Regions from separate parts of the Pectobacterium carotovorum genome, predicted to be linked through region 2. Evidence: riboswitches for the same ligand, from Rfam matches in the RefSeq annotation. Region 2 holds a riboswitch; each other region holds the start of a gene.
What was found. A riboswitch is a leader RNA that binds a small molecule or an ion and turns the genes downstream of it on or off. The one in region 2 is predicted to bind thiamine pyrophosphate.
Positions count from the first base shown of each region.

Region 1: it holds a riboswitch for thiamine pyrophosphate, as region 2 does, so the genes downstream of both, thiC (phosphomethylpyrimidine synthase ThiC) here and thiM (hydroxyethylthiazole kinase) in region 2, are expected to answer to the same signal.
Region 3: it holds a riboswitch for thiamine pyrophosphate, as region 2 does, so the genes downstream of both, thiB (thiamine ABC transporter substrate binding subunit) here and thiM (hydroxyethylthiazole kinase) in region 2, are expected to answer to the same signal.

Region 1 is NZ_JAXAFK010000010.1:25,032-31,340, reverse strand. Features, by position in the region: gene nfi (deoxyribonuclease V) at 1-256, opposite strand, end outside; gene hemE (uroporphyrinogen decarboxylase) at 272-1,336, opposite strand; gene nudC (NAD(+) diphosphatase) at 1,485-2,267, opposite strand; gene rsd (sigma D regulator) at 2,376-2,837, shown strand; TPP riboswitch at 2,960-3,113, shown strand; gene thiC (phosphomethylpyrimidine synthase ThiC) at 3,228-5,192, shown strand; gene thiE (thiamine phosphate synthase) at 5,189-5,830, shown strand; gene R9X49_RS23010 (HesA/MoeB/ThiF family protein) at 5,832-6,309, shown strand, end outside.
Region 2 is NZ_JAXAFK010000001.1:2,588,424-2,594,732, reverse strand. Features, by position in the region: gene R9X49_RS11625 (SIR2 family protein) at 1-1,099, shown strand, start outside; TPP riboswitch at 1,680-1,776, shown strand; gene thiM (hydroxyethylthiazole kinase) at 1,813-2,607, shown strand; gene thiD (bifunctional hydroxymethylpyrimidine kinase/phosphomethylpyrimidine kinase) at 2,604-3,407, shown strand; gene psiE (phosphate-starvation-inducible protein PsiE) at 3,684-4,091, shown strand; gene yegS (lipid kinase YegS) at 4,120-5,019, opposite strand; gene yegQ (tRNA 5-hydroxyuridine modification protein YegQ) at 5,489-6,309, opposite strand, start outside.
Region 3 is NZ_JAXAFK010000003.1:362,187-368,495, reverse strand. Features, by position in the region: gene thiP (thiamine/thiamine pyrophosphate ABC transporter permease ThiP) at 1-341, opposite strand, end outside; gene thiB (thiamine ABC transporter substrate binding subunit) at 317-1,300, opposite strand; TPP riboswitch at 1,381-1,478, opposite strand; gene R9X49_RS16340 (LysR family transcriptional regulator) at 1,653-2,558, opposite strand; gene R9X49_RS16335 (aromatic alcohol reductase) at 2,828-3,757, shown strand; gene sgrR (HTH-type transcriptional regulator SgrR) at 3,808-5,466, opposite strand; gene sgrT (glucose uptake inhibitor SgrT) at 5,557-5,721, shown strand; gene R9X49_RS16320 (hypothetical protein) at 5,942-6,309, opposite strand, start outside.

The sequences.
Region 1 (6,309 bases), on a different contig from region 2:
CAGGGCATTCGCGAAATGAAAGAAAACCGGGGATATAGGGCATCGTCGTGCTGATACGCGCAATCTTGTATTCTACCAGTTCCAACGAAGGATAGCGCATTACCGCAATCGCAGCGCGAGTGACCGAGCCTTCTTGCTCAAAGCCAACATCTGCACCCGCGATAAACGCGGGCTGCTCAAAAGGTAAATCGTCGTGCCGAATCACATCAGAAGCGCGGGCCAGTTGCTCAGCCCGCAGCTGTTGTGTATCAATCACATCACCTCCTGTGAATCATGCGTGATAAGGGCGAGACAACCGATGGACAGCCTCAACAAACACGCCGGCATGCTCCGGCGGCACGTCCTGATGAATGCCATGCCCCAGATTGAAAACATGCCCGTTGCCTTGTCCAAACTCTGCGAGGATCGACGCCACTTCCTGCTCGATCCGTGCCGGATCGGCATACAACATCGACGGATCCATATTTCCCTGTAGCGCCACTTTATCGCCCACGCGGCGGCGAGCGTCGGCAATATCGCTCGTCCAGTCCAGACCCAGCGCGTCGCAGCCCGTCTCTGCCATTGCCTCCAGCCACTGGCCTCCACCTTTGGTAAAGAGTGTCACTGGCACACGGCGGCCTTCGTTTTCACGCAGTAAACCATCAACAATCTTATGCATGTACCGCAGGGAGAATTCTTTGTAGTCACGTCCGCTCAGCGCGCCGCCCCAGGTATCGAATACCATCACTGCCTGCGCGCCAGCGCGAATTTGCGCGTTGAGATAAAGAATGACGCTATCAGCCAGCTTATCCAGCAGCAGGTGTAACGTTTTAGGCTCAGCGAACATCATTTTCTTGATGACGGTAAATGCTTTGCTGCTACCGCCTTCAACCATATAGGTCGCCAGCGTCCACGGGCTGCCCGAGAAACCGATCAACGGCACTTCACCGGCGAGGTTTTTACGGATCGTCCGCACTGCGTTCATCACATAACCGAGTTCCTGCTCAGGATCGGGAATCGGCAGGTTAACTACATCGGCATGAGACGTGATGGGAGAGTGAAAGCGTGGGCCTTCCCCTGCTTCAAAATAGAGCCCTAAGCCCATGGCGTCAGGAATAGTCAGGATATCGGAGAACAGGATCGCCGCATCCAGCGCATAGCGTCGTAAAGGTTGTAACGTGACTTCGCAAGCCAGTTCTGCGTTTTTACACAGTGACATAAAATCACCCGCCTGCGCGCGCGTTGCCTTATATTCCGGCAAATAACGCCCCGCCTGACGCATCATCCATACCGGGGTGACATCAACGGGTTGGCGCAATAACGCCCGCAAGTAGCGATCGTTTTTCAGATCAGTCATGTTCTTTTCCTTTCAACCTCACGGCGGTTCGACACCGGATAGATGTGATGAAACGGATGCGTTATAAAACGAACGCTTTATAAAACGAATACGCTATGACGCGAGTACGTTGTGTACGCGAGTCATTCATGGCGCAAATAGTACCACGTCAGCCTTCGTTCTCGTGATAAGCGCGACACAACACCACCGTATCCTCGATAAGCCGACGCGCCACAGTGCCCGGCGGGGGCAACTGCGGGAGTTGGTCAAAGCGGAACCAGCCCGCGTCACGCAGCTCTTTCGGGTCGTGCTTGATTTCTCCCCCCGCATACTCAGCCATAAACGCCATCATCAACGAATGCGGGAAGGGCCAGGGCTGCGAACTCACGTAGCGCAGGTTTTTTATCTGGATTTGGCTCTCTTCCATCACCTCGCGCACAACTGTCTGTTCCAGCGTTTCGCCCACTTCCACAAACCCGGCCAGCACGGTGTACATGTTTCCGCGATGCCGGTTGTGCTGCGCCAGCAAGATTTCCTCGCCACGGCGAATCGCGACAATGATGCAGGGCGCAATCTGCGGATAATAACGCTCTTTGCAGTGGTGACATAAGCACGCCAGTTCCGTTTTACTCCGCACCATTTCATGACCGCAGTAACCGCAAAAACGATGAGAACGATAGAACTCAGCCAGCTGTACGCCTCGCCCCGCCAGTTGGAATAAGCCCACGTCCTGATCGAGCAGTTGGCGAACCGATGCCATATCGGAATCCCGGCCCTGACACACCAGCCAGACAGGCTGTTCTTGCCATTCGCCGATTTGGCGAGCCGTTTTCCCCTGCAAAGACCATTTCGTCGCCGTTCCACACGGTAATTCTCCCTGGGGTAGCCAGATTTGTACCGCATCGCTAACCACCCACCAGCCGGTCTCATCACCTTTTAGCGTCTGTTCCATATCTTTTTATTGCTCCACTGCCACTTCACTGGCATTTTACATTCAGAGTGATTACATAAGTTTTATAACTGGGATTTCAGTTATTTCTTACCGTTCACGGAGTCAACAATGCTAAACCAGCTACAAAGTCTGACTGAATACGTTGGTGGCAATAATGCGTTAATCGACCAATGGCTACAAGCGCGTAAGCAGCTTCTGGTGGCTTACTATCATCTGGTTGGCATCAAGCCGAACAAGGAAGCGCTTTCTCTTCTGGATGAAGAAGCATTGGATAATTTTTGCCAGAACCTGGTGGATTACCTTTCTACTGGCCACTTTCATTTATACGAAAAGATGCTGCATGAAGCAGCGACACACAGCGAACAGCTCTTAGCCCTTTCCACTCAGCTCGACCTCGCCCTGCAAAACAACACGCAGCAAATCATGGCGTTTTACGATAACCATCTGGCGACGGCTATCGACCATGATAACTGCCTCGAATTTCAGCAGGCACTTTCCAGCGTCGGTGAAGCTCTGGAAGAGCGTTTTACGTTAGAAGACAACATGATCCGTCTGGTTTACGACAACTAGCGGTCATTTAGCGTTATTTAAGAACATCGCTATACGCTGCACAGGCAAAACCGGCATGCTTTGACATCCGTGTTTTGCCGACATACAGTGTAGGGGTTTTATTGGCCCGTTTAAGAAACGGGCATATCTTGTCGGAGTGCCTAGCGTGCTCGTGTTTTGTTTTACGAAATCAATCGTTTTACGAAACCTATGAGCGCACAGGCTGAGACCGTTAATTCGGGATCCGCGGAACCTGATCGGGTTAATACCTGCGAAGGGAACAAGAGTAATGCACCTCATTGAGCCCAAGGCTGCGTATTCCTACATACCTGCTCTGATGCCCAATACCCTTATTACTCCCTCCGGGCTCCAGACAAGCAATCTTCCCTTTACGTCTTACAGGAACTTGCTATGTCTACAGAACCATTGTCTACAAAACCACAGCTATCTACAGCATCCAAATCGGGTCGCCGCGAGCAGCGTGCCGCTGCCCAGCAATTTATCGATACCTTGCAGGGAACGGCTTTCCCTAATTCCAGCCGTATCTACCTTGCAGGTTCACGCGACGATATTCGCGTGCCAATGCGAGAAATTCAGCTCAGCCCGACGCTACTCGGCGGCGGCAAAGACAATCCTCAATACGAACCCAATGAACCGATCCCGGTTTACGATACGTCAGGGCCTTATGGCGACCCCGTCGCCCAACCCGATGTCCGCGTTGGGTTAGCGAAGCTGCGCGCCAGCTGGATTGCCGAACGTCACGACACCGAAGCGCTATCCGGCGTCAGTTCCGATTTCACCCAGCAGCGTCTGGCAGATGCAGGACTGGATCATCTGCGTTTCGAACACTTGCCACGGCCGCTACGTGCCAAAGCAGGCAAACGCGTCACCCAACTCCACTATGCGCGGCAGGGCATCGTTACCCCAGAAATGGAATTTATCGCCATTCGTGAAAATATGGGGCGCGAGCGCATTCGCACTGACGTGCTGCGCCAGCAGCATCCGGGCCAGAGTTTTGGCGCCCTTCTGCCGGAAAACATCACGCCGGAATTTGTCCGTCAGGAAGTGGCCGCCGGGCGCGCCATTATTCCTTCCAACATCAACCACCCAGAATCAGAACCAATGATTATCGGCCGCAATTTTCTGGTGAAGGTTAACGCCAATATCGGCAATTCCGCCGTGACGTCCTCCATCGAAGAAGAGGTGGAAAAGCTGGTCTGGTCTACCCGTTGGGGCGCGGATACGGTGATGGACCTCTCAACCGGCCGCTATATTCATGAAACCCGCGAGTGGATTCTGCGTAACAGTCCCGTGCCGATCGGAACCGTACCGATCTATCAGGCGCTGGAAAAAGTGAACGGCGTGGCGGAAAATCTGAACTGGGAAATGTTCCGCGACACGCTGCTGGAGCAGGCAGAACAGGGCGTGGACTACTTTACCATCCACGCTGGCGTGTTGTTACGCTATGTGCCGATGACGGCTAAACGCCTGACCGGCATCGTCTCACGCGGCGGTTCCATTATGGCGAAGTGGTGCCTGTCGCATCACAAAGAGAGCTTCCTGTACGAGCACTTCCGCGAAATCTGTGAAATCTGTGCCGCCTATGATGTCGCGCTGTCGCTAGGGGACGGCTTACGCCCCGGCTCCATTCAGGACGCCAACGACGAAGCCCAATTTGCCGAACTGCATACACTGGGCGAGCTGACCAAAATCGCCTGGGAATACGACGTACAGGTGATGATCGAAGGCCCCGGCCACGTTCCGATGCAGATGATCCGCCGCAACATGACCGAAGAGTTGGAGCACTGCCATGAAGCGCCGTTCTATACGCTCGGCCCATTAACCACCGATATCGCACCGGGTTACGATCACTTCACCTCCGGCATCGGCGCCGCCATGATCGGCTGGTTCGGCTGCGCGATGCTCTGTTATGTCACACCGAAAGAACATCTAGGCCTGCCGAACAAAGACGACGTTAAACAGGGGTTAATTACCTACAAGATCGCCGCCCACGCTGCCGATTTGGCAAAAGGTCACCCCGGCGCGCAGATTCGTGATAACGCTATGTCGAAGGCGCGTTTTGAATTCCGCTGGGAAGACCAATTCAATCTGGCGCTCGATCCCCAAACGGCACGCGCCTACCACGATGAAACGCTGCCACAAGAATCCGGTAAAGTCGCTCACTTCTGTTCTATGTGCGGCCCCAAATTCTGCTCGATGAAAATCTCACAGGAAGTACGCGACTACGCCGCGAAACAGGAAGCGGAAGCCAAACCGATCGAAGTGGGTATGGCGCAAATGTCGCAAGAATTCCGCTCGCGCGGCAGCGAGCTTTATCACAGCGCCACCAGCCTGCAAACCGAGGAAAGCAAATGACGGACTCGACGCCTTTTGCCCCAACGGCGCAGCGGCTGGGGCTCTATCCCGTCGTCGATAGCGTGGAGTGGATCGAGCGACTACTCAGCGTCGGGGTAAAAACGATCCAGTTGAGGATCAAAGCTCGGTCAGATGAACAAGCTGAAGCCGATGTGATCCAAGCGATCGCCTTGGGTCGCCGCTATCAGGCGCAGCTTTTCATCAACGACTATTGGAGATTAGCCGTAAAACATCAGGCGTACGGCGTACATCTGGGTCAGGAAGATCTGGATACCGCCGATCTGGCTGCGATTAAACAAGCTGGCCTGCGCTTGGGCATTTCCACACACGACGATCGTGAACTGGCGCGCGCGGTGGCGATAAACCCGTCCTACATCGCACTGGGGCATATTTTCCCTACGCAAACCAAAGAAATGCCATCAGCGCCGCAGGGGCTGGCCGAACTGACGCGACACATAACCGATCTGCAAGGCCGTTTTCCCACCGTTGCGATCGGCGGTATCAGCATCGATAGAGTCCCTGCGGTGCTAAAAACAGGCGTCGGCAGTATTGCCGTCGTCAGCGCCATTACGCAGGCACCGGACTGGCGTCAGGCGACGGCAACGCTACTCAGGATGATTGAAGGGCGGGAGGCATAACATGGTAACGCATCACCACTCTACGCCAGCCGGGCTGAGCGACGGCGAGTTCATGCGCTACAGCCGTCAGCTCATGCTGGAAGATATTGGCCCGGAAGGTCAGGAGAAGCTCAAAGCCGCCAGCGTTCTGCTGGTCGGACTAGGTGGGCTGGGCGCGCCCGCTTCGCTCTATCTGGCTGCCGCAGGGATCGGCACGCTGCTGCTTGCCGACGATGACGCACTGCATATCAGCAACCTGCAACGCCAGATTCTGTATCGCACCAGCGAAACCGACAAGCCCAAAGCCGTGCTGGCCCAGCGTCAGCTACAGGCGTTAAATCCGCACTCGGAAGCCATCGCACTCACTGAAAGGCTTAGTGGTGAGACACTAGATAATGCCGTCAGCCGCGCCGATCTGGTGTTGGATTGCAGCGACAACATGACCACTCGCCACGCGGTTAACGCCGCCTGCTTTAACGCAGGCAAGCCGCTAATCAGCG
Region 2 (6,309 bases):
AAAAAATATAGGTTCCGTTATAACTACTAATTATGATTGTCTTGTAGAGGATGTATTCAGTTTTGAACCGTTAGTAGGGAATGATATATTATTAAGTAATCCCTATGGCTCAGTATATAAAATACATGGTTGTAATAAAGATCCTTCTAAGGTCATTATTACTGAAGACGATTATTCTCACTTTGATAATAAATATGAGTTAATTCGTGCTCAGTTGCTCTCAATATTCATCCATAATCCGATTATATTTATGGGTTACGGGATTGGTGATGATAATATTAAGAGTTTACTTAAAACCATTTTCACCTATGTAGAGCCTAACTCTTTAGCCGCTCAAAAAATTAGAAATAATTTTCTTTTGGTTGAGTTTGAAAAAGATTCTGATTCTCATGATATAAGTGAACATGATATTGACTTGGAAGGTTTTTCGACAATCAGAATAAATAAGATAAAAACGGATGATTTTATTGAGATTTATCGTTCTTTATCAAATCTGAATTTACCTGTGTCTGCGATGGATATACGAAAGGTTCAAAGTATTGTTAAGGATATATACTCTGGTGTGCATGATGATGGTACAAGTATCAAAGTAAATATTACTGAAGACATAGATTCTCTCAATAATAGTGATAAAATATTAGTTATTGGTTCAAGTAACTCTATAAAATATGAACACAAAAATTCATCGAATTTTATGACGGATTACTTTGATATTATTGATGAATCCAACCATCAATTGTTGAGGCTCATTGATAAAATTAATATAGCGTCCACACAATGGTTTCCGATCTATGGCTTTTGCCTCATTTTTGCTGAACTTGATAAATGTGAAATTCTTAAATCCCAGCAAATAAGAAAAATTGACGAGTACCTTGTTGGCCTATCGGTTTCTGTTCAGACTGAGCATGATAGCTTAAGTAAGATATATTTCGATGAATCGATTACACGTACAAATAAAATCAATGCCATTATATGGTCTGCGTGGAATGATATGATTGAACTTGATGAAGTAGAGATGGTTTTACGCTCAATGCCAGATAAAAAAGGGACTGATTATAGACGTTTACTCTGTGTGTACGATTATAAAAAATATGCATGATGATTTTGTTTTTATGTTCCATGTGGAGGTTTTTAAAATTATTTATTCATTTTGATTTTTGGGGTGGAGTGTGAAATAAATATCAGTGAGCATTTTTATATGATATTAATGTCGATGTTGATTTTTAAAGTGATATCTGGATGCTTTTGTTAATCGATGTGAAGTAATGCAAGACTTTCGATTTTGACCGCTTTTTTATTTTGAAATCCCAATAAAATAATATCATTCATTTTGTTTTTAATGGTTGTAAATATTAATGTGTTATTTTAGATATACAATACTCGATGTTAGCTACCATTTGGATATGACTATATTATAACAAGTGTTGTAGTTTTGTGGCTGTTGGGCAGACCACATTTATAAATCGGAAAGTCTGATTTAGTGGCACAGTAAACTTGGCTGAGAGAGGATACTCGTCGACTGGTGGATGTGGATAATACAAAGGAAGCTAAATGGCTTCTTTTTTCGTTTCTTTGGTGTGCTAATGGATACAGTGCGAAGAACTGATAGCCTGAGATAGAGGCGAGCTTGCATCATCAAGCCACTTCCCCTAATCTGGCAAAAATTAAAGAGAAACAATCTACATGACTCGGGGTGCCCTTCTTTGTGAAGGCTGAGAAATACCCGTACCACCTGATCTGGATAATGCCAGCGTAGGGAAGTCACGGTATGCCCACCGGTTGCCGCCTTCTTCCACGCCGGTTGGGAGACTTATGAACACGCGACCCGCCGACTTTTTTGCCGCTCAGGCAGCAACCTCACTGACCCAATTCCGTTCCGCCTCGCCGCTGGTGCACTGTTTGACCAACGATGTGGTGCAATCTTTTACTGCTAACGTGCTGCTGGCGCTGAATGCGTCGCCTGCGATGGTGGTCGATCCCGAAGAAGCTGCGCAGTTCAGCGCGGTAGCCGATGCGCTGCTGATTAATGTCGGGACGCTGGAGCGCTCGCGCGCCGAGGCGATGCGAGCGGCGGTAAACCGCGCACATCAGGTGGGGACGCCGTGGGTGCTCGATCCGGTTGCGGTCGGTGGTTTGCGCTTTCGGAGTGAATTCTGTCGTGAACTGCTGGCGTGGAAGCCGGCGGCGATTCGCGGCAATGCGTCTGAAATTATGGCGTTGGCGGGCTTAGCCGCACAGGGGAGAGGCGTGGATAGCGCCGATGACTCGCTGGCAGCGCTTCCTGCTGCACGCGAACTGGCGCGGCAGGTTGGGACGATTGTTGCGGTGACGGGCGTGGTGGATTATGTCACGGACGGCGTACGTGATATTGCAGTGACTGGTGGCGATAGCATGATGACGCGCGTGGTCGGTACGGGCTGTGCGCTGTCGGCGGTGGTCGCGGGTTTCTGTTCTTTAGAGGGGGATCGTTTATCGCACGTGGCGGCAGCGTGCTATGTCATGTCGCTGTCAGGGCAGCAGGCGGCTTCGGTGTCGCAAGGCACAGGCAGTTTTATACCCAACTTTCTCGATCGACTCTATACCCTGCGCGCGGAGGATCTGGCATGAAGCGTATCAATGCGTTGACGATTGCGGGCACCGATCCGAGCGGCGGTGCGGGTATTCAGGCGGATTTAAAAGCCTTTTCTGCGCTGGGCGCTTACGGCACCTCGGTCATTACCGCGCTGGTGGCGCAAAATACGCGCGGCGTGCAGTCCGTTTACCGGATTGAACCGGATTTTGTCGCGGCGCAACTGGATTCCGTATTGAGCGATGTGCGTATCGACAGCGCCAAGATTGGGATGCTGGCGCAGACCGATATTGTTGACGCGGTTGCCGAGCGCCTGCGCCACTACGCGGTGCCTTTTGTGGTGCTGGACACCGTGATGCTGGCGAAAAGTGGCGATCCGCTACTTGCTCCGGAGGCGGTGGAATCGATCCGTCGTGAACTGCTGCCGCTGGTGTCCCTGATTACGCCCAACTTGCCCGAGGCTGCGGCGCTGCTGAATACGTCACCGGCCACCAACGAACGGGAAATGCGTGAGCAGGGGGAAGCGCTGCTGGCGATGGGCTGTCAGGCGGTATTGATGAAAGGTGGTCACCTCAGCGAAGCGGAAAGTCCGGATTGGCTGTTCAGTCGACAGGCTGAACCGCAGCGCTTTAGCTCCCCGCGCGTGAATACCCGTCATACGCACGGCACCGGCTGCACGTTATCTGCTGCACTGGCGGCGCTGCGACCGCGCCACGATAGCTGGAGTGAGACGGTCTACGCCGCGAAGGACTACTTACAGCAGGCATTACAACAGGCCGACACGCTGGAGGTCGGGCACGGCATCGGCCCCGTTCACCATTTCCATCGCTGGTGGTAAAGCCATAAGTAAATTGACTTGTACTTTGCGTGACATCTTTGCCAGTAATTTCAAACTGTGCCCTAAATAATTCGAGTTGCAGGAAGGCGGCGACACAGCGAATCCCCAGGAGCTTACATAAGTAAGTGACTGGGGTGAGCGAGGAAAGCCAACACACATGCAACTTGAAGTATGACGGGATAAATTAAGCGCATTTCGGCGTGACAGTGTGGGGGCATCCGGTTACTTTGCTGTGAATTCTTGGTGTTAATGTGAAATAGGGTGTGGGGATAACATATGGCAGGTTCTGCTCGCAGCGCGATGGCTGCCAAGGCGCTTCAGACGATACTCAATATCGGCCTGCTGGTGCTGGCGACTATTCTGGTGATTTTTTTAGTCAAGGAAACGTTCCATCTGGCGAAGGTGCTGTTGATCTCCAACGAGAAAGATTCCTCCTATCAGCTGATAGAAGGCATTGTGATTTATTTCCTGTATTTTGAGTTCATTGCGCTGATCGTGAAGTATTTCCAGTCCGGCTATCACTTCCCGCTGCGCTATTTTATCTACATCGGCATTACGGCCATCATTCGCCTGATTATTGTTGATCACAAAAGCCCATCGGATACGCTGATTTATTCCGCGGCGATTCTGCTGCTGGTCGTGACGCTGTACCTGGCAAACAGTAATCGCCTGAAACGGGAATAGGAGAAACAGGCATAGTCGAAACGCACTGCTATTCCAAAAGCGAGCACTGGGGCGGTAGCCGGCAGTGAATCGCTGCGGGAAGCACCTCGATGCGGAAGCGTTTAGCGGTGAGCGGCTCGCCATCCAGATTAAACGTCATATCGTCTGGCGCGGTAATCTCCAGCCAGGGTAGGGTAGCGGAAATCATGTTCTGGTTTTCGCTGCCGGTAAACCAGGCCTGAAGCATATTGGGAAGCAGCTCTTTTGCCGACAGCACGCTCAGTTCCAGTAGCCCATCGTTAATCAGCGCTTCTGGGCAAAGTTCCTGTCCGCCGCCAGCCTGACGACCGTTCCCCACCGCGATGACCAGCGTATCGCCTTCCCAGTGAAAATCTGGCCCGTGAATCTCACAGCGCTCGGCTTGCAGCATGTCCATGCGAAAGAGCGCGTGCAGCACGTAAGAAGCACTTCCCAGCGCGGCTTTCATCTTGGCCGGCGTCTCGGTGGTGATACGTGTGGCAAATCCGCCCGTCGCCATGTTGATGAAATAGTGGCTGTCGTTCACTTTGGCGACATCAATGGCGGTGGCGCGGCCTTTGATCGCCAGCGTCAGCGCGTTGTGCATCTCCATCGGAATCTGACAGCTGGTGGCGAAATCGTTGGCCGTACCCAGCGGTACAATTCCCAGACACGGACGTACCGCTTCCGGCTGCACCGCTAACGCGGCGGCGACTTCATTGACGGTGCCGTCGCCGCCGGCGGCGATTACGTTATCCGCGTTGAGCTGGATCGCCTCTTCCACATAGCGTTTAGCATCGCCGTATTCCCACGTAACGCGGACATGCAGCGTATAGCCGTCCTTTCGCAACTCATCAATGGCCTCGCGGAGTTCTTCATTGCCCGCGCTCTTCCCGTTCAGAATCAGCAGTGTGATTGGATTTTTTTCCATGTCTTATTTCTCTGGCTACGATGTTGTCGTTAATTCAGTGGCCGTTAATTCAGAAATAGCGCAGTGAATACAAAAGCGTTGCAGTTAATCATAGTCACTAAATCGGTAGGCAGATATCAGAAGAGTCGGTGAATGTGTGCGGTGGGAAAATGCGTGGGCGAGAGAAAAAGAAAAGCCAGCTCAAGGGAGATTGAGCTGGCCAAGGAGGTGGTTCCTAGTAGTATCACTACGCTTATTTTTCGTTCTATGTTTTCTCAGCGACGCAATACTAACCACAAGACCAGCGAATTGATGTGATCTGTTTCTAATATTCGTTAAAAAACCCTGAGCTTTGTAACGATACCTTCGGGCGGTTGATGTACCGAGTCGCGGTTGAGAAAGGTCGATAATAGGGGGGCATGCTATAAGGAAGGGATCGCCTTGTGGGAGGCATTGCCGGATGTACGGGACATCCGGCGGTATGACCGGCTTATTCCGCGTTAGGGTTACGCGTGGTGGTGCCCGGCAGATTGCGCAGCAGTAGCGCATAATCCAGCGAGACATCGTCCGGTACGGGAAGATAGACGATATGGCCGTTACCCGGTGCCACATCGGTCGGCTGCCCTTTGGCATTCTGCATGGTGTCGATGGTGAATTGAATATTGCCGTTTGGCGTCATCATCTCCACGCTGTCGCCGCAGGAAAATTTGTTCTTCACTTCGACTTCCGCCAGCCCATCGCGGCGCACACCGGTGAATTCACCGACAAACTGCTGACGATCGGAAACGGAATAGCCGTAATCGTAGTTCTGGTAATCTTCATGCACGTGGCGACGCAGGAAGCCTTCGGTATAGCCACGGTGCGCCAGACCTTCCAGCGTTTCCAGCAGCGTTGTGTCGAACGGTTTACCCGCGACAGCATCGTCGATGGCACGGCGATAAACCTGTGCGGTACGGGCGCAATAATAGAATGACTTGGTGCGACCTTCGATTTTCAGCGAATGCACCTGCATTTGCGTCAGGCGTTCAACGTGCTGGATGGCACGCAGATCGCGGGAGTTCATGATGTAGGTGCCGTGCTCGTCTTCAAAGGCGCTCATGTACTCGCCAGGGCGCATGCTTTCTTCCAGCATAAAGACTTTGTCGGTCGGTTCGCCGATGCCCAGCGCGGGCTCAACGTTTTTCACCGCGATAGGTTCGTGCTGATGGACGATATTTCCGACTTCGTCTTCTTTGCCTTCCTGAACCTTATATTCCCAGCGGCAGGCGTTGGTGCAGGTGCCCTGATTCGGATCGCGTTTGTTGATGTAAC
Region 3 (6,309 bases), on a different contig from region 2:
ACGCTGAGCAGGCCAAAAACGGCTACCAGTACAGGCAGCACCAGCGTCATCGCGCAGAGGCGCAGCAGCCAGCGGTAGCCGGGAAAGCGTCGTCGATACAGCGCTCTGGCGAGAAAAATGGCCGGAATGGTAGAAAACAGCGCAGAGAGAAAGGCCTGCCAGAAGGTAAACCGAATGACATGCCAGAGGTAGCTGTCATGCCATAGCGTGCGCCACTGGCTTTCGGGGGCCTGTAGCCACAAGGCACCGAAAGCCAGTGCGGCAACGGAGATTAACAGCGTTGTGGCCAGTAGCCCCGGCCACAGACGTCCGCCGATCAGTGGCTGACGGCGCGTTGCCATGCCTGAATCCACTGCGTCCTTTGGTCAGCGACTTCCTGCGCGCTGAACTGCATGGCTTTTTCCGGCACCGCGAGCGTTGCGAAGCCCGCAGGCAGGTCAGTTTTAACCGCCGGGTACATCCAGTTCGTGGTAGGGATCGCCTGCTGGAAGGTTGGGCTCAGGATGAACTGCATAAAACGTTTTGCCAGCTCGGGATTTTTGCTGGAAGCTAACTGCCCGGCGACTTCAATTTGCAGGTAGTGCCCTTCGCTGAAGGTCGCTGCCGCGTAGTTGTCTTTCTTCTCTTCAATGATGTGGTAGGCCGGCGACGTGGTGTAGCTCAGCACCAGATCCGCTTCCCCTTTCAGGAACAGACCGTAGGCTTCGCTCCAGCCTTTGGTGACGGTAACGGTTTTCTTCGCCAGCTTCTGCCAGGCTTGCGGCGCATCATCGCCGTACACTTTCTGCATCCACAGCAGCAGACCCAGTCCCGGGGTGCTGGTGCGCGGATCCTGATAGATCACTTTCCACGGTTCGTTGCTGTCCACCAGCTCATGCAGGCTTTTCGGCGGGTTCTTCAGCGTGTTTTTGTTATACACAAAAGCGAAATAGCCGTAGTCATAAGGAACGAACGTCTTATTGCTCCAGCCGCCCGGCACTGTGACGGCACGAGTGTCCTGATTGTGCGGTGCAAACAGGCCGGTTTGTTCCGCCGCCTGCAACAGGTTGTTGTCCAGCCCCAGAATGATATCCGCTTTGCTGTTCTTGCCTTCCATACGCAGACGGTTCAGCAGCGAGGCACCATCTTCCAGCGCGACGAAGTTCAGCTCGCACTCGCACTCTTTTTCAAACGCGGTCTTGATGACAGGGCCCGGACCCCACTCGGAAGCGAATGAGTCATAGGTATAAACGGTCAACGCAGGTTTGGCGAAAGCCGAAGCTGAGAGCAGTAGCAGGCAAGACAGGCTGGTTTTCAGCACGGTGGCTGAACGCGGTAGTAATTGATTTAACACTTTGCACTCCTGAGAATCATAGGGTGGCAAAGGACTTTGAGGCAGCAATGAGCAGCACTCTCAAATCCCTTCGCCGGTATTAACCGGATCAGGTTCGACGGGTATCTTCTCAGCGAAAAAATCTTCCGCACCCCGTTGAGAACGGCACATTGTAAAGGGTTAAGCCGCGCAGCGAAAGGCTCTCGGCGTTCCGGCGGTGCAAACCAGGCGGATTTAAAATCAAACTAGCCCTATATGCTCGTTCAGATACTGCGGTGTGACAGCAATACGCTCACAATTTCGCTTAACGTGACGGCTTTTGTGTCCTATTTGTGGTCATTCACCATTTTGCTGACTCTTGTTCGATTAGCGCTGTACACCAGTCGATAAAGGCGCGGATCGCGGGCGAGAGGTGGCGGCTTTGTGGGTAGAGAATGAAAATAGGTTCAAGCGGGGCATCGATATCAGGAAGTAGCCTGACAAGATGTCCATCAGCAAGTTGCTGGCGCACCATATAGCTGGCAATGCGTATTAGCCCCAGACCGGCTACACCCGCGGTAACATAGGCATCGGTGTCATTTACGCTGATCTGTGCTGCTATTGGAATCGCTACGGTGCGCGTTCCATCGTGAAAATCCCAGCGAGTTGAACGACCTGTCCGGCTGTGGATATATCCTACTGCGGCGTGCTTGTTGAGCGACGCTAACGTTGTTGGGTGTCCATGCTGTTCAAGATAGCGTGGAGACGCGCAAATATACCAATGGAACGTACCGAGGTGGCGTGCGACCAAGCGCGATAACGGTGGTTCTCCGGTTCTAATGACGCAATCGATACCATTCTGAACGATATCCACCGTGGCATCACCCAACTGGAAGTCCAACTTTATTCCCGGATAGCGCTCACAGAAGCCGGACAGTGCTGGAATAAGGAAGTTTTTGACCAGAGAAGGCGTCGCCCCGATTCTGATCGTCCCATGCACTTCTTCCTTTTGCTGTGCCGTCATGTTTTCCACTTCGTACACGTCACGCAAGATCGCTTTGCAACTGTCGTAATAGCGCAGGCCAACATCCGTAATACTGAGTGCTCGCGTCGTGCGGTTGAGCAGCCGCGCCCCAAGGTGTGATTCAAGTTCCTTGATACTGCGCGTGACGGTGGATGGCAGAACATGCATTGTTTCTGCCGCTTTTTTGAAACTACCCGCATCGACTACACGGATGAATATTTCCATAGCTTGAAATCGATCCATTCGATGATGTCTTCCTATTTTGCGATGAAACGTTGTGCTCGTTGATAAGGCGACCATATCACTTAATTGTTTGAAAAAATCAAATTATTAAGTGATGTGGCTGAATCTTATCATGCGCGCATTTTTGTATAACATAACACCCGTTATTCGGATTTTCCCACGTTTCAAACTGTGTGGAAAAAACAGAGACAGGTTGAAACACGACATGCGCGGGGATGCTTACCACTCCCTTTGATAGAGATAATTTGAAATTTTTAAGGAATTAAGAGATGAATGACAGCGGAACAGAGTTGAAAGATATTCTTGTGCTTGGCGCAGGACAGCTTGGTATGGCGGTATTGCGTGCTCTCGCACCGCGTGCCCGAGCCTCGCAGTTGTCGGTTACGGCACTCGTCTCGCCAGACACAATTAACGATCCATCGGTGCATGATAGGGCAAGACTGACCGAACTCCGTGCGCTAGGGATTGACGTTGTGGGATTCGACCTGGTTTCTGATGAACACGCCCTGACAGAGCTTTTCAGGAATTATAAGACGGTATTGAATTGTTCGGGATTTGTGGCAGGGCCGGGCACTCAGTTGAAAATAACCAGAGCGGTGTTGGCTGCTAACGTTGCGCGCTATTTCCCTTGGCAGTTCGGTGTTGACTACGATGTCGTTGGTCGGAACAGTGGCCATCCGGTTTTCGATGAACAGTACGACGTAAGGCAGCTGCTACGCAGCCAACTGAGTACCGAATGGGTGATCGTTTCGACCGGCATGTTCACGAGCTTCCTGTTTGAGCCTGCTTTTGACGTGGTGGATCTGGAACGTGAAACCCTTCACGCCTTGGGAAGTTGGGATACCAAAGTGACAGTGACGATCCCCGAGGACATTGGCTGGCTCACTACGGAAATTTTGCTGGCTGAACCCCGATTGGCTAATGAGGTTGTCTACGTGGCAGGTGACACGATCTCATACGGGCAACTTGCCGATGTCGTTGAACGTGTGACGGGGAAAGTGTTTAAGAAGGACGTGTGGACTCTGGACAAACTGCGTACGGATTTGAAGGTTGCTCCAGATGACGTAATGGCGCGCTATCGGGCAGCGTTTGCTTTGGGAGAGGGAATGTGGTGGGACAAATCCGGTACGTTCAATGAACGTACCGGTTACGAGACGGTTGATGTCGAGCATTTTTTACGGATGCATGTGCAAAAATAGACAGAAGAGTGCGGCGCGATTCACTTGGCCCCGCACTTTTTCAGAGACAGTCAGCGTTCCGGCGGTGCAAACCAGGCGGATTTAAAATCAAACCAGCCCAGCATATTCATCCTGACGCCGCGCATACTGCGCTGCCCCTGAAGTTGCAGCCAGTGGTGCAGCAGAGGGTGCAGTTGACCGCTGGCAATCAACTTTTCACACCATTCCGCCATCGGCAGCGAATGATTACGCCACTGCTGTGCATCCGCGTGCAGATCGTCATCCAGACAGTGCTGCACCAGTGGGAGTTCGTAGAGCATCGCGAACAGAGAGAATTCGAGCGGCAAATAGCAGTTCACGCTGCTAAACCAGATATCGCTCTCGGCGTTACCCTGATACCAGTCTTCGTAGCTGACCGTCTGGACACGCAGTGTGACGCCGTGCTGTGCCAGCAGCGTGCGCATGATCTCGCTTAATATCCGGTATTCAGGGTGTTCATGATAAAAAGTCAGCGTAACCTGCGCCAGCCCTGCGGGAATAGGCTGGCGTTCGTCTGGATGGTGATGATGCCAGCGTGGCAGCAGACTGTAAGCGGGGGACCAGTCACGCTGGTGGCTGTCATCAGCGTGGCTGAGTAGCGAAATCGGGTTAAAGACCTGCCAGAGCCAACGGCGGATCTCCGGGCGTTTGGCCAGCGGTGAACGCTTATCGAACAGCAGGAAATAGCAGCCTTCTTCCATCCGGCTTTCCAGCTGTTCATGGCGAGAATCGTCGGACTGAAACTGGACGGAGACCGGCATTTCTTCCGGTTCGTCCGGGAGGACCCAGATGTTGACCTCATCAATCAGCGCCCGGTAGCCAAAATAATCATCGAAGGCGCGAATCTTCAGTTGATTGCTGTTATTACGCACCACGGCGTAAGGGCCAGTACCAATCGGGTGTTGGGAAAAATCCGGCAGCGTTTGCCATTCCTGCGGCAAAATCATGGCGTGCACGCTGCCCAATAGCCACGGCAGCCACTTATCCGGGCTGCTCAGCCTGATATCAATCACAAACGGCATTGGTGACGTGACAGATTCAAGATGCGAAAACTGCGGCCATGCGGTGAGACGCGTGAGGGAGGCAATGACGTCGTCCATCGTCAGTTCACGACCGTGATGAAAGCGGATAGCCGGACGCAGATAAAAGCGCCAGTGCAGCGGTGCCAGCATTTGCCAATGATGAGCAAGATCGGGTTTCAGTTCCCCATTTTCCTCATTTATATTGGTCAGCCCGCTAAAAATTTGCCGCGCGATATGCATTTCTGAACGGCGCAGCGCCGAACCGGGTTGCAGGTTGCGTAATGGGCGGTAATAGAGAATACGCAGAATATGTTTTCCCTGCCGGAAACTCCGTCCAAGATGGGCAAGTAACATCTGGCGTACCGCTTCTTTATCACCGACCAACTGCACCAGTTGCTCAATGCGATCCTGTTCCAGCAGATCCTCGGCGCGCTGCTGCTGTAGCGCTAATCCGGTATACACAAACGATAGCTGAGAGCGTTTTCCCCTTCCGGCTTCGGCCTGCCAGACGAGCCAGCCTTCCTGCTGCATCGCGTTCAGCAGTGAACGGATATGGCGGCGGGAACAATTCAACACCCCAGTTAGCTCTTGCAGCGTAGTGTCGGTGGTTTGCCCCTGAAAGTGTTGCCACAGGCGGATGAACTGTTGTTGCAATCGAGGGGAAGACATAAAAGAGGAACTCCCTGCGCTAAAGTCATCAATTTATCTTTCCCTATATTACGTCGATACTTTCCAACAAGGAAAGAGAGGAGGTGGCTTATGGCGATTTCCCGTTTGTACCAGTTCTATCAAACCTACTTATCGACCTGTAAAGCGAAGTGGTTTCGGTGGATGTCTACCCAACAGCGCATTGCATTATTGCAGCAGGCGACGCAGTGGCACCTGAAAGACATGCCTGAGGACGAGTACCGTCATTGGCTCTAGGTGGTGCGAAACAATTTATTCTGAGTAAACAATTTATTCTGGGTAAACAATTTATTCTTAGTAAAACAATGTATTCTGAGTAATGGTGATGTTTCACCAGCCAGCGAATTTTTCGCTGGCTTTTTTTATGGTGCTTACCTGCCGCCATATTTTGGGTGATTGCGGCATTTTGGGTTTCTTATGAAGAGTTTGTATGGCAAGAGGATATCAGCAGCGTTGGTCAAGTAATGATTTGTTCACGTAACGGCTTGCCTTCGCTGAGCAGTGCACAATAACGTGCCAATTCGTCCTGCTGGCGTGCATTGCGTATCTGTAAGGCCAGATTAATCGTGGCAAGCTCCCGGGCGTTGTCGGCTAACTCTTGTGGGATTTTTTTTTGTTTGGCCAGCCAGTCGGCGACATCGCTCCATTCCCACAGCGGCGATGTACCGCGCAAGCGTTGGACTGGAGAGGGGAAATCACCCGTACCGCGTTTTCCATCTTTGAGAAGCGCAATCGCCTGACGCGACAGCGCGGACAAGGCCGCGATATCACTGATCCCAACCCAGGCTGCATCGACGGAGTGGACTCTGGCCTGAATGCCTGCGG